4 regions of the Oceanisphaera sp. IT1-181 genome follow, and region 4 is predicted to be linked to each of the others. Evidence: predicted binding sites of a transcription regulator. Region 4 holds the regulator's gene; each other region holds the start of a gene.

Region 1 (2,204 bases), 680 kb from region 4:
ATGGCCAATGGCCTTCATGCAAGACTGCGCGTTAATGATATCCCGAGTAATACGCTGCAACAGTTGGTCGGCGGCTTGGCCATAAGTCGACTGCCAAAAGCTTTGTTGCTGCACATTCACCACATCATGCTTTTTAAAGGACCAAGGCGCTTCTACGCGGTATTGCTGTTGTAATAATCGCTCGCCGGTAAAGCTGTCTTCTAAGGTGACGGACAATACAAACTGACGGGGCTGCTCTTTAAAGCGCCATTGCACCCAATCACCGTCTTCCATGCTGATGTCGTTCAGCACGCCGCTGAGCAGTAATCGTGATTGTTGTTTTTGCGCTAATACGTCACTGCCTTTACGCAAGCCTTGGCTGCGGGGCAGTTGGGTATCGGTAGTAATTTGATAGGGCAGTTGCGTCATCAAATTGACGTTCGGCGTTAGGTGCTGAGCCAAACGGGCGGCGGTGGCGTTGCCTAATTCATAAATTTGGCCAAATCGACCTTGATCCGGATGCTGAATCGCAAAGCTAGTGAGGCTAATACCCGGACGATAACGACTGGCACACTTGGCTTGCACTTGTTGCGGGTTGGGCCAAATGTCGGCCCGCACGGTTAGCCATAAGCGGCCTTGAGCACTGCGCTCGTTTAGGATCACATAGTCCATTAGCTCGCCTTGGGCGGCAATGTCGAGTTGCTGGCCAGAGAGCGCGCCGTTAGTGACCGATTGCACCGTAGTAATGGACGCGCCGGCTTGCAATAGGGCATCGGTAAGCGCTTGCTCGAGCGCTTGTTGGCGCGCGGTTTCTGCACCTTGGCTCAGCAATGCCGAGCCTTCCGCTTGATACCAATCGGCATTGGCCGCAAACGGCAGTGCCAGCGGCAACAGCAAACACAATGAGGGCAAAAGGGCTTTTATTGACACGGTCGCATCCTGAGTAACACCGAGGCCAGCATTAAGTTGGCGCGGTGATCAATTGTTGGCAAGGATTATGCAAAAACCTTGCCTAATAAGTACAGTAAAAGGCGGCTTAGCTGTTAATGACGTTTTAACACTGGTTTTGGTTAGGGTTTATGGGTATATCTAGCCGCTCGATATAGACGCCGCGGTAATAACGGCAGTTTTTTGCCGCTTGTCTTGTTTTAGATTAATCGCTTTTGTTTGCAGCCTGTTGGTGAGTGAGCGAACAGCCTTAACCGTAAAGTTTGCCGTCGCTTGGCCGATAGCTTAACCAGTCGACAAGTGTCATTTATTTAATGGGAGTCATGATGAGTAAACCTCTTTTTCTGCTGGTGGTACTGGGGCTAACGGCCTGTACTTCCTCAGGAGAGCAGCAGTTTGATGCTAATAATCATTATCTGCCCCACGATCATGCATCCCACTATATTAATCGCAAGCCTCTGGGGCCTTTAGTGCAGCCAGAGGTGTCGCCGCGCCACAGCCAAGATGGAGTGCCGATGCGCATGAGTGCAGGCACCCGCAGTGCTTATTTACCGCAGGCGGGGCCGTCTTTGGTGGGCGGGCAAACCCAGCTGCAACAGCATATGTCGGCTTTGGCTTATCGTTTGGTGTCCAGTGCGCACAAGTTGAATACTCAGTCGGGCATTGCCGTGAGCGGCTTTGTGGATCAGCAAGATTATAACAGCCAAGATGACTTTAGCCGTTTGTTGTCTGAAACCATGATGTTTCAACTCAATCAATATGGCTTGCGGGTAGTGGACTTTAAAACCTTGCCTTTTATCCGTATTACGCCAGAAGGCGACATTACTACCAGTCGTGATTATCGCCAGCTAAGTGGCCGCATCAATGCGCAGTATTTGGTACACGGCACTGTGAGTGAAACCACCGGCGGGCGGTTAGTGAACGCACGTTTGGTGTCGATGGCCGATAATAGCTTGGTTGCCAGCGCCCAACAGTTTATTCCTGAATATCTAGTCGCCAGCATGCTTAAAGCCCAAGGCCCGGAGCCCAGAGTGCAAGTAATTACGCCTGAATATAGGAGCCGTTATGCTAAGTAAGCGCGGGTTATTAATGTGCTTAATGCTATGGCCCTTAATGGCCTGCAGCACTCAACAGGGCGGCCCTAAAGCGGCTAAAAATCATATCTATGCGGTGGGCTATGCGCCCATTAGTTTGCAGCAGCCGGTGGATCCCCAGCAAAAACTGTTACATGCCATGCGTGCCTCTAAGTTAGATGCCTATCGAGAGCTAACCGAGCA
Region 2 (2,204 bases), 730 kb from region 4:
AGAATATGAGGCTCAGTTTGGTATTTCGACCTTGTAGGGGCCCGTCTCTTCGGCGAAGAGGACTTCGGCCCGGTTTGGTGTTTGGGTTTAAATCTAAACCTCAGTAACAGCCAGCAGAGCTGGCCTGCCGAAGTCCTCTTTATTAAAGAGACGGGGCAGCTACAAAGAACAAACCGAAACAGGGTGCGTTATGGCTGAGGTTCATACGTAATCAGGTAAGGCTAAGCAATGAGCAGAGCACTGCATTTATTACTCGAACAATTAGATAATAAAGAGCGCCAAGCTTCGGCGGAGCTCTCGGCTGCGCAATTACAATTGCAGCAATTAGCGCAGCAGCAGCAAATGCTGAGCCAATATCAGCGCAACTACAGTGAAGACTTTCAAAAGCGCGGTCGTGAAGGCTTAAGCGCCAATCAATTTAGTCACTTTCAAGGCTTTATCAATAAGCTAGAAGCCGCCCAAGAGCAGCAAGTAGACGGGCTCAGCAATGCTAGAGCGCAAGTTGAACAAACTCGCACCGCTTGGATGGCGGTGCGCGCCCGCAAGCAAGCTATAGAAACCCTGCTTGAGCGCGAAGCTGAGCGGCAGCAAAAAGAAAGCGACAAGCAAGAACAAAAGATGCTCGACGAACTCACCCTGCATCGCTTCTATAGCCAAAAGAATGCTCAAAGATAGTGGTAGTGCCCAATAAAAGACATTTACCTGTAGAAGCCGCTTCAGCCGGCTGGCCCAGCTTTGCTGGGCTTTAAAAGCATATTTCTACCGATGAAAGCGCCGAGCTACGAGGTTCAATGTTTTTGGTGTTTGATGTTTAAGTGTTGCTGCACAACACCGGCCAGCTAAAGCGGCCTCTACAAAAGCCAAAGCGCAACACTGTCCGCGTGCAAAATTTTTCACCATTCACCATTCACCATTCACCCTTCACCATTATTGCGCGTAGCGCTGCCCTTACATCTTGGTTCATTTCTTGCATTGATCTGGCATTAGTCTTGGGTTGCTTGGGTGTGGCACGAGATAAAGCATTTTTGGCTGACGATTAAGCCGCAGGATTGATGGGGAACATTTTAATATGACCATGAATATAATGTCGGTAAGCATGCCTTCTGGCTCAGAGCTGGGCGGCTCAGCTGTGGGTAAAGCCAGCACTGCGGGTCAAGCCTCAGGCGCGGGCAAGAATGCAGAGGCTGCTAACGGCGGCCTGTTTGCTGAAGTGTTTTCAAAAGAGTCTGAAAGTCAGTCCTCATCATCGACCCAAAGCGCTGCTGCGAAAGATAAGTCAGTTAATAGTCAGTCAGAAAATTTAGCAGAGCAGTCGGCGCCGCAGGTTATTGCTAAGGCGGATGAGCAAGGTGAAGCCGATGCTCAACCTGACGCTAAGAGCCAAGCCGATACCGGCGCAGCTACAGCGAACACGGCTATAACTACTAAAGCTGCAGCTACTGAAGCTAAAACGAGCAAAACCGACGCTCAAGCTCAGCCTGAACAAGCTGCAGATGGTGAAGAAGATCTTGCGTCAGCTTGGGCACAGCCTGCCTTCGCTACTCTCAATCTTGCCCCTGAGTTGCATGCATCCAAGGTCGAGCCCATTCCCGCCATTCCCGCCAATGCCGATAATAAGCTCACAGAGAATAAAGCCAGTGAAAAAGCGGCACTAAGCACTCAGAACAGTGCTCAAGTTAACGCTCAGGCCAGTACTCTGCTCGAGTCTGAAAGCGATACTGCAGCTAATAATGAAATAAAAAGCGAAACTAAAAGCGCAGCGGCAACGGGGCAAGGTGGCAGAGTTTTGCCGCCTGAGTCTGCAACTTCTTCTGCTCAAATAGCCGTGAACGCCGATCAAGCCAGCGTAAAATCACCGCTTGTGGGCGATGCGGCTAAGGCTTCAGCCGCCGCTCAGAGCTCAGATAAAGTGACAGCGAATGAAGCAAAAGTCGCAGCCGATATAGCAGCCAAAGCCCCTGTTGCAGCTAACCAAGCCGCCGTGCCAGCGAACAACGCTGCTTTATCGGCAGGGGCGGGTAACAGCGCAGAGCCAACAGAAGACGCAGCCAAAGCAACCGATAAGCCAGCGAGCGTTAGCTCATCAGCTTTCGGCGCTGCCCAAGCTCCTAGCTTGCAAGCGGTCACGTCTTCGGCCACGCAATCAGCTGCATCTCAATCGGTCACATCTCTATCGGGCCAAGCCCAAGGCGCTCAAGCTCAAG
Region 3 (2,204 bases), 730 kb from region 4:
AGATATCTTGTTGGATGAGTTGCTAGCGCCTGCGGCTATGCCTTTGAGTGCAAACCCCAGTGTGCCGGTTGTAGAGTTAACGATTAATGAGGCGAGCAGTGGTTATGCGGCTTGCGACTCTGCGGGCGAAGTGAATAAAGCGACGGCTACGGATTTAAGCCAAGAGTTAGCCAGCCAAGAACAGCAAATTATTTGGCAGACGCTGCAAGAACATGGCGGCAGTCGCCAACAAGTAGCCGAACAGTTAGGCATTAGCCCACGTACTCTGCGTTATAAGCTGGCGCGCATGCGCGAAGCGGGCATGGAGGTTTGAGGGCAGCGCTTAATTTTTAATGTTGAATGTTGAATGTGATTTTGGAAGGTGGCTCAGTGTAGGTAAATTGTTTACTCGGTTTTGTTTTAGGTTTGTATTTAATCTATCCAGCTACGCTGGCCCCGTGAACAAGTTGCGGGCTACAAGAGACATCTGGTTTTGTAGGCGAACACTTGTTCTCGCATTACGCCGCAGGCGGAACCTGTTTAAAATACAGCCACCAGAAGTACCAAAGCAGGTCCGGTATGACGGCAAAAATAAACCTGAAGAGCACTCCCTCCGCCGTCTTCCTGACGCACGTCAGGATCTCGCACTTATGCCGTCATCCTGATGACCATCAGGATCTAGTTTTGGGTTTTAGCGCTAAGAACGAGATACCGTGGCGAGCACGGTATGACGGCAGTAGGGGCTGTGTTTTTTGTGTGGCCGTTGGCCGCTCCGCGGTCGATGTCGGGTTATGTAGATACTCTGTTGTGATGCGCCCTTGTTCATTGCGAGCGTAGCGCGGCAATCCATACTACAGCGGCGCGGTACCTAACCATGGATTGCCGTGTCGTTGCACTCCTCGCAAGGACCAAGGTTATGGTTTGGCTCTGGCCTTTTGTAGGGTGGCCGTATCTTCGGCGAAGAGGACTTCGCCATGGTTTGGTGTCTTGTTTAAAAACAGCCAGCTATGCTGGCCCGGCGAACAAGTTGCCGGCTACAAGTTCAGAAGTCTACCGAAGCCCAGAAACACTATCCGCAAAGAAGTGCCGACTACAGAGTATGTTTTGTTATAGCAGTCATCCTGATGGCCATCAGTAAGACGGCTTAAAACATAAACACCGTTCTGGTCCTGCGTCTTACCGTCTCACACCTTACTCCTCACAGCGCAGCCCTGTGTTTTCTACCCCATAGACTATATACTGGCCACTTGCTGTAATTCTTCGCCTGTACTAGGTGGCACTAAGATTGCATGAGTATGTCTATATGTGATGATTACCTTCCCCTATTGATTCAGGAGCCAAGGCAGATGGATATTCAAGCGACCGGCTTATTATCAGAAATGCAGGCCATGCGCAGTGAGCTGCAACCGCTGGCGGCACCCAGCGCACTGGCACCACAACAGGACTTTGCGGCTTTGCTTAGCCAAGCGGTAAACAGTGTTAATGGCTTGCAGAAAAGTACCGATGATTTGCGTACCCGCTTTGAAATGGGTGATGAATCTGTGAGCCTAGAAAACGTGATGATCTCATCGCAAAAATCCAGCATTGCCTTTGACGCCACCGTGCAGGTGCGCAACAAAGTGGTAGAAGCCTATAAAACCATTATGAATATGCCGGTATGAGGATGTAATTGGTGGCTGATAATCCGTTGGTGAATTCCGACAAAACCGCACTGACCACCACAGATGCCAATTCGCTCGAGGCGGATGAGCAAAAGAGTACCCCGCTGGCTCTGTTGGGTAATACCGACATTTTGCGACAGGTTATTATCATGTTGGCGCTGGCCATTTGTTTGGCGCTGGCGGTGTTTCTGTTGCTGTGGGGCAAAGAGCCGGAGATGCGCCCTTTGGGCATGTACAACAATCAAGAACTGATTGAAACCCTTGATTATTTAGATAGCCAAAAAGTCGATTATAAGATTGAAGGCAATACGGTATTGGTGCGCGCAGACCGTTTCTCAGACATACAACTCAATTTACGTCGTTCAGGCCTGCAACAAGCACCGCCTGAGGGCGACTCTATTCTTTTATCTGACCCGGGTTTTGGTATTAGCCAACGCTTAGAGCGTGAGCGCTTAAACTTAAGCCGTGAGCGTCAATTATCCCGCGTTATTGAGCAATACAACAGCGTCAGCAAGGCGCAAGTGTTGTTGGCGATCCCGCGTGAAAACGTATTTGTGCGTGATA
Region 4 (2,204 bases):
TGCTTACAAATCTGTTTGTCACTGAGCTTTTCGGCAATCAATGACAGGGTTTTGAGGTGTTGTTTGCACTCTTGCTCAGGGACCAGCAAGGCAAAAACCAGGCTAACCGGCTGGTTATCGATGGCATCAAACTCTACCGGCTCGGCAAAGGTAAGCAGCACGGCCGTGGCTTGATTGTCATTGCTAATGCGGCCATGAGGAATGGCAATACCGTTACCTATACCCGTACTGCCCATTTTTTCCCGTGCCAAAAGGCAGTCAAACAATTGTTGACTGCTGATGTTGAGGTGTTGGGCTGCGAGTTCACTGATAATTTCCAGCGCCCGTTTTTTGCTTGTGCAGGGGATGGCACTACGCGTGCAATCTCTGCTTAATATATCGGCGACTTCCATAGTTATTTTTGCTTTAGCTTCTCTTTGTGTTTAATAACTTGGCGATCGAGTTTGTCAAACAAACCGTCGATGGCAGCGTACATGTCATCTTGCTGACAAGTGGCAAAAATTTCACCTCCACTCAGATTAATTTTGGCTTCGGCAATTTGCTGCAGTTTTTCCAACGTCAGTACCACGTGCACTATGGTGATATTATCGAAATGACGTTCCAGCTTGGCGAATTTGCTGTGCACATAGTCACGTAATGAGTCTGTGATATTTACATGGTGGCCAGTCAGATTTATTTGCATAAAGTCTTCCTTATTGGTTCACCTTACAACAGGCGTTTGCGCTGATTGGAAGGGGGGATGGCCAACGACTCACGATACTTGGCTATGGTCCGTCTGGCCACCTGTATCCCCTGTTCGGCTAATAATTGCGCGATTTTACTGTCGCTCAATGGCTTAACCGGATTTTCTGCCCCGACTAATTTCTTAATAAAGGCACGAATCGCCGTAGAAGAGCATTCTCCGCCACTTTCGGTGGCCACATGGCTAGAGAAAAAATATTTTAACTCAAACACACCCTTGGGCGAATGCAGAAATTTTTGAGTAGTGACGCGGGAAATAGTCGATTCGTGCATCTCAACCACTTCCGCTACCTGATTGAGCACCATGGGTTTCATGGCCTCGGCTCCGTACTCAAAGAATGCCTGTTGTTGGTCGACAATACAATTAGCAACCTTGAGCAAGGTCTCATTTCTGCTTTCTAAACTTTTGATAAACCACTTAGCATCTTGGGTATGTTGGCGAATAAACTGGCCATCGCTGCCTTGCTTGCTCTGCCCCATGGCCGCATAGGTTTGATTTAACCGCACCTTGGGCAGCGCCTCCATATTAAGCTCAGCTTTCCACACCCCTTGCTGCTTGGTGACCACTACATCGGGAATGACATACTCAGAGTTGTGTTGCAGCAAGTTATTGCCAGGGCGAGGTTCAAGTTGCTGAATTAAGGCCAATACATCTCTGAGCTCATCTTCTTTAAGCTTGGTCAGGCGCTGCAGGGTGCGATAGTCGCGATTACCGAGCAAGTCCATGTGCTGCTCAATCAGCAGCTGTGCTTCAGTTAACCAAGGCGTTGCGGCGGGCAGGGCTTCCAGCTGAATACGCAAACACTCTTGTACGCTGCGTGCCGCCACGCCTAACGGATCAAAGTGCTGAATACGTTTCAGTACCGCCTCTATTTCGTCCGCTTCTATATGCTGCTCGCCACCGCTCACAGAGGCCAAAATGCCGTCTATATCTAAACTTAAATAACCGGCCTCATCGATGGCATCGATAATGGCCAAGGCGATGGCTTGGTCGGTTTCGCTAAAGGGCGTGAGCTGCATCTGCCACAGCAGATAATCTTGCAGCGTCTCGGTGGTTTCGCCTTGATAGACGGTGTCTTCCACGCCAGCGGGCAAGCCGCCGGTGCCACTGGTACCCGCCGAGGCGGTATAAATATCATCCCACTGAGTGTCCATGGGCATCTCGTCAGACAAGGTATGCTGTTCCATGGCTTTGTCGGTGGCCAGTTGCTCGTCTGGGCTGCTGGGCAGCGGATCGAGTTCAGCGTCGTCATACTCGTGCTCTTCGGCTTCTTCTTGCTCGAGCAGGGGATTATTTTCTAGCGCCAATTGAATTTCTTGCTGCAGCTCCAGCGTCGACAGCTGCAAGAGGCGAATGGCCTGTTGCAGCTGCGGCGTCATGGTCAGCTGCTGGCCCATACGTAATTGAAGCGTTGGCTTTAACAAAGAAAAATTCCTCCCAAAAGTCCTTCCATATCCATCAA

Evidence for each region. Region 4 encodes sigma-54, which starts transcription at its own class of promoters, with help from an activator protein. Its sites were predicted from a motif close to TGGCACNGTTTTNGCTT; they were not measured.
Region 1: the regulator sigma-54 is predicted to act here: its motif matches at 977-993, upstream of R0134_RS10510 (flagellar assembly protein T N-terminal domain-containing protein).
Region 2: the regulator sigma-54 is predicted to act here: its motif matches at 957-973, upstream of R0134_RS10285 (flagellar hook-length control protein FliK).
Region 3: the regulator sigma-54 is predicted to act here: its motif matches at 1,254-1,270, upstream of fliE (flagellar hook-basal body complex protein FliE).

What each region holds. Positions count from the first base shown of each region.
Region 1 covers NZ_CP136856.1:2,359,775-2,361,978, reverse strand. Annotated here, with positions in the region: gene R0134_RS10510 (flagellar assembly protein T N-terminal domain-containing protein) at 1-909, opposite strand, end outside; gene R0134_RS10505 (FlgO family outer membrane protein) at 1,254-2,003, shown strand; gene R0134_RS10500 (LPP20 family lipoprotein) at 1,993-2,204, shown strand, end outside.
Region 2 covers NZ_CP136856.1:2,310,374-2,312,577, reverse strand. Annotated here, with positions in the region: gene fliJ (flagellar export protein FliJ) at 229-675, shown strand; gene R0134_RS10285 (flagellar hook-length control protein FliK) at 1,070-2,204, shown strand, end outside.
Region 3 covers NZ_CP136856.1:2,317,481-2,319,684, reverse strand. Annotated here, with positions in the region: gene R0134_RS10320 (sigma-54 dependent transcriptional regulator) at 1-313, shown strand, start outside; gene fliE (flagellar hook-basal body complex protein FliE) at 1,326-1,640, shown strand; gene fliF (flagellar basal-body MS-ring/collar protein FliF) at 1,652-2,204, shown strand, end outside.
Region 4 covers NZ_CP136856.1:3,042,757-3,044,960, reverse strand. Annotated here, with positions in the region: gene ptsN (PTS IIA-like nitrogen regulatory protein PtsN) at 1-392, opposite strand, end outside; gene hpf (ribosome hibernation promoting factor) at 395-682, opposite strand; gene R0134_RS13510 (RNA polymerase factor sigma-54) at 706-2,139, opposite strand.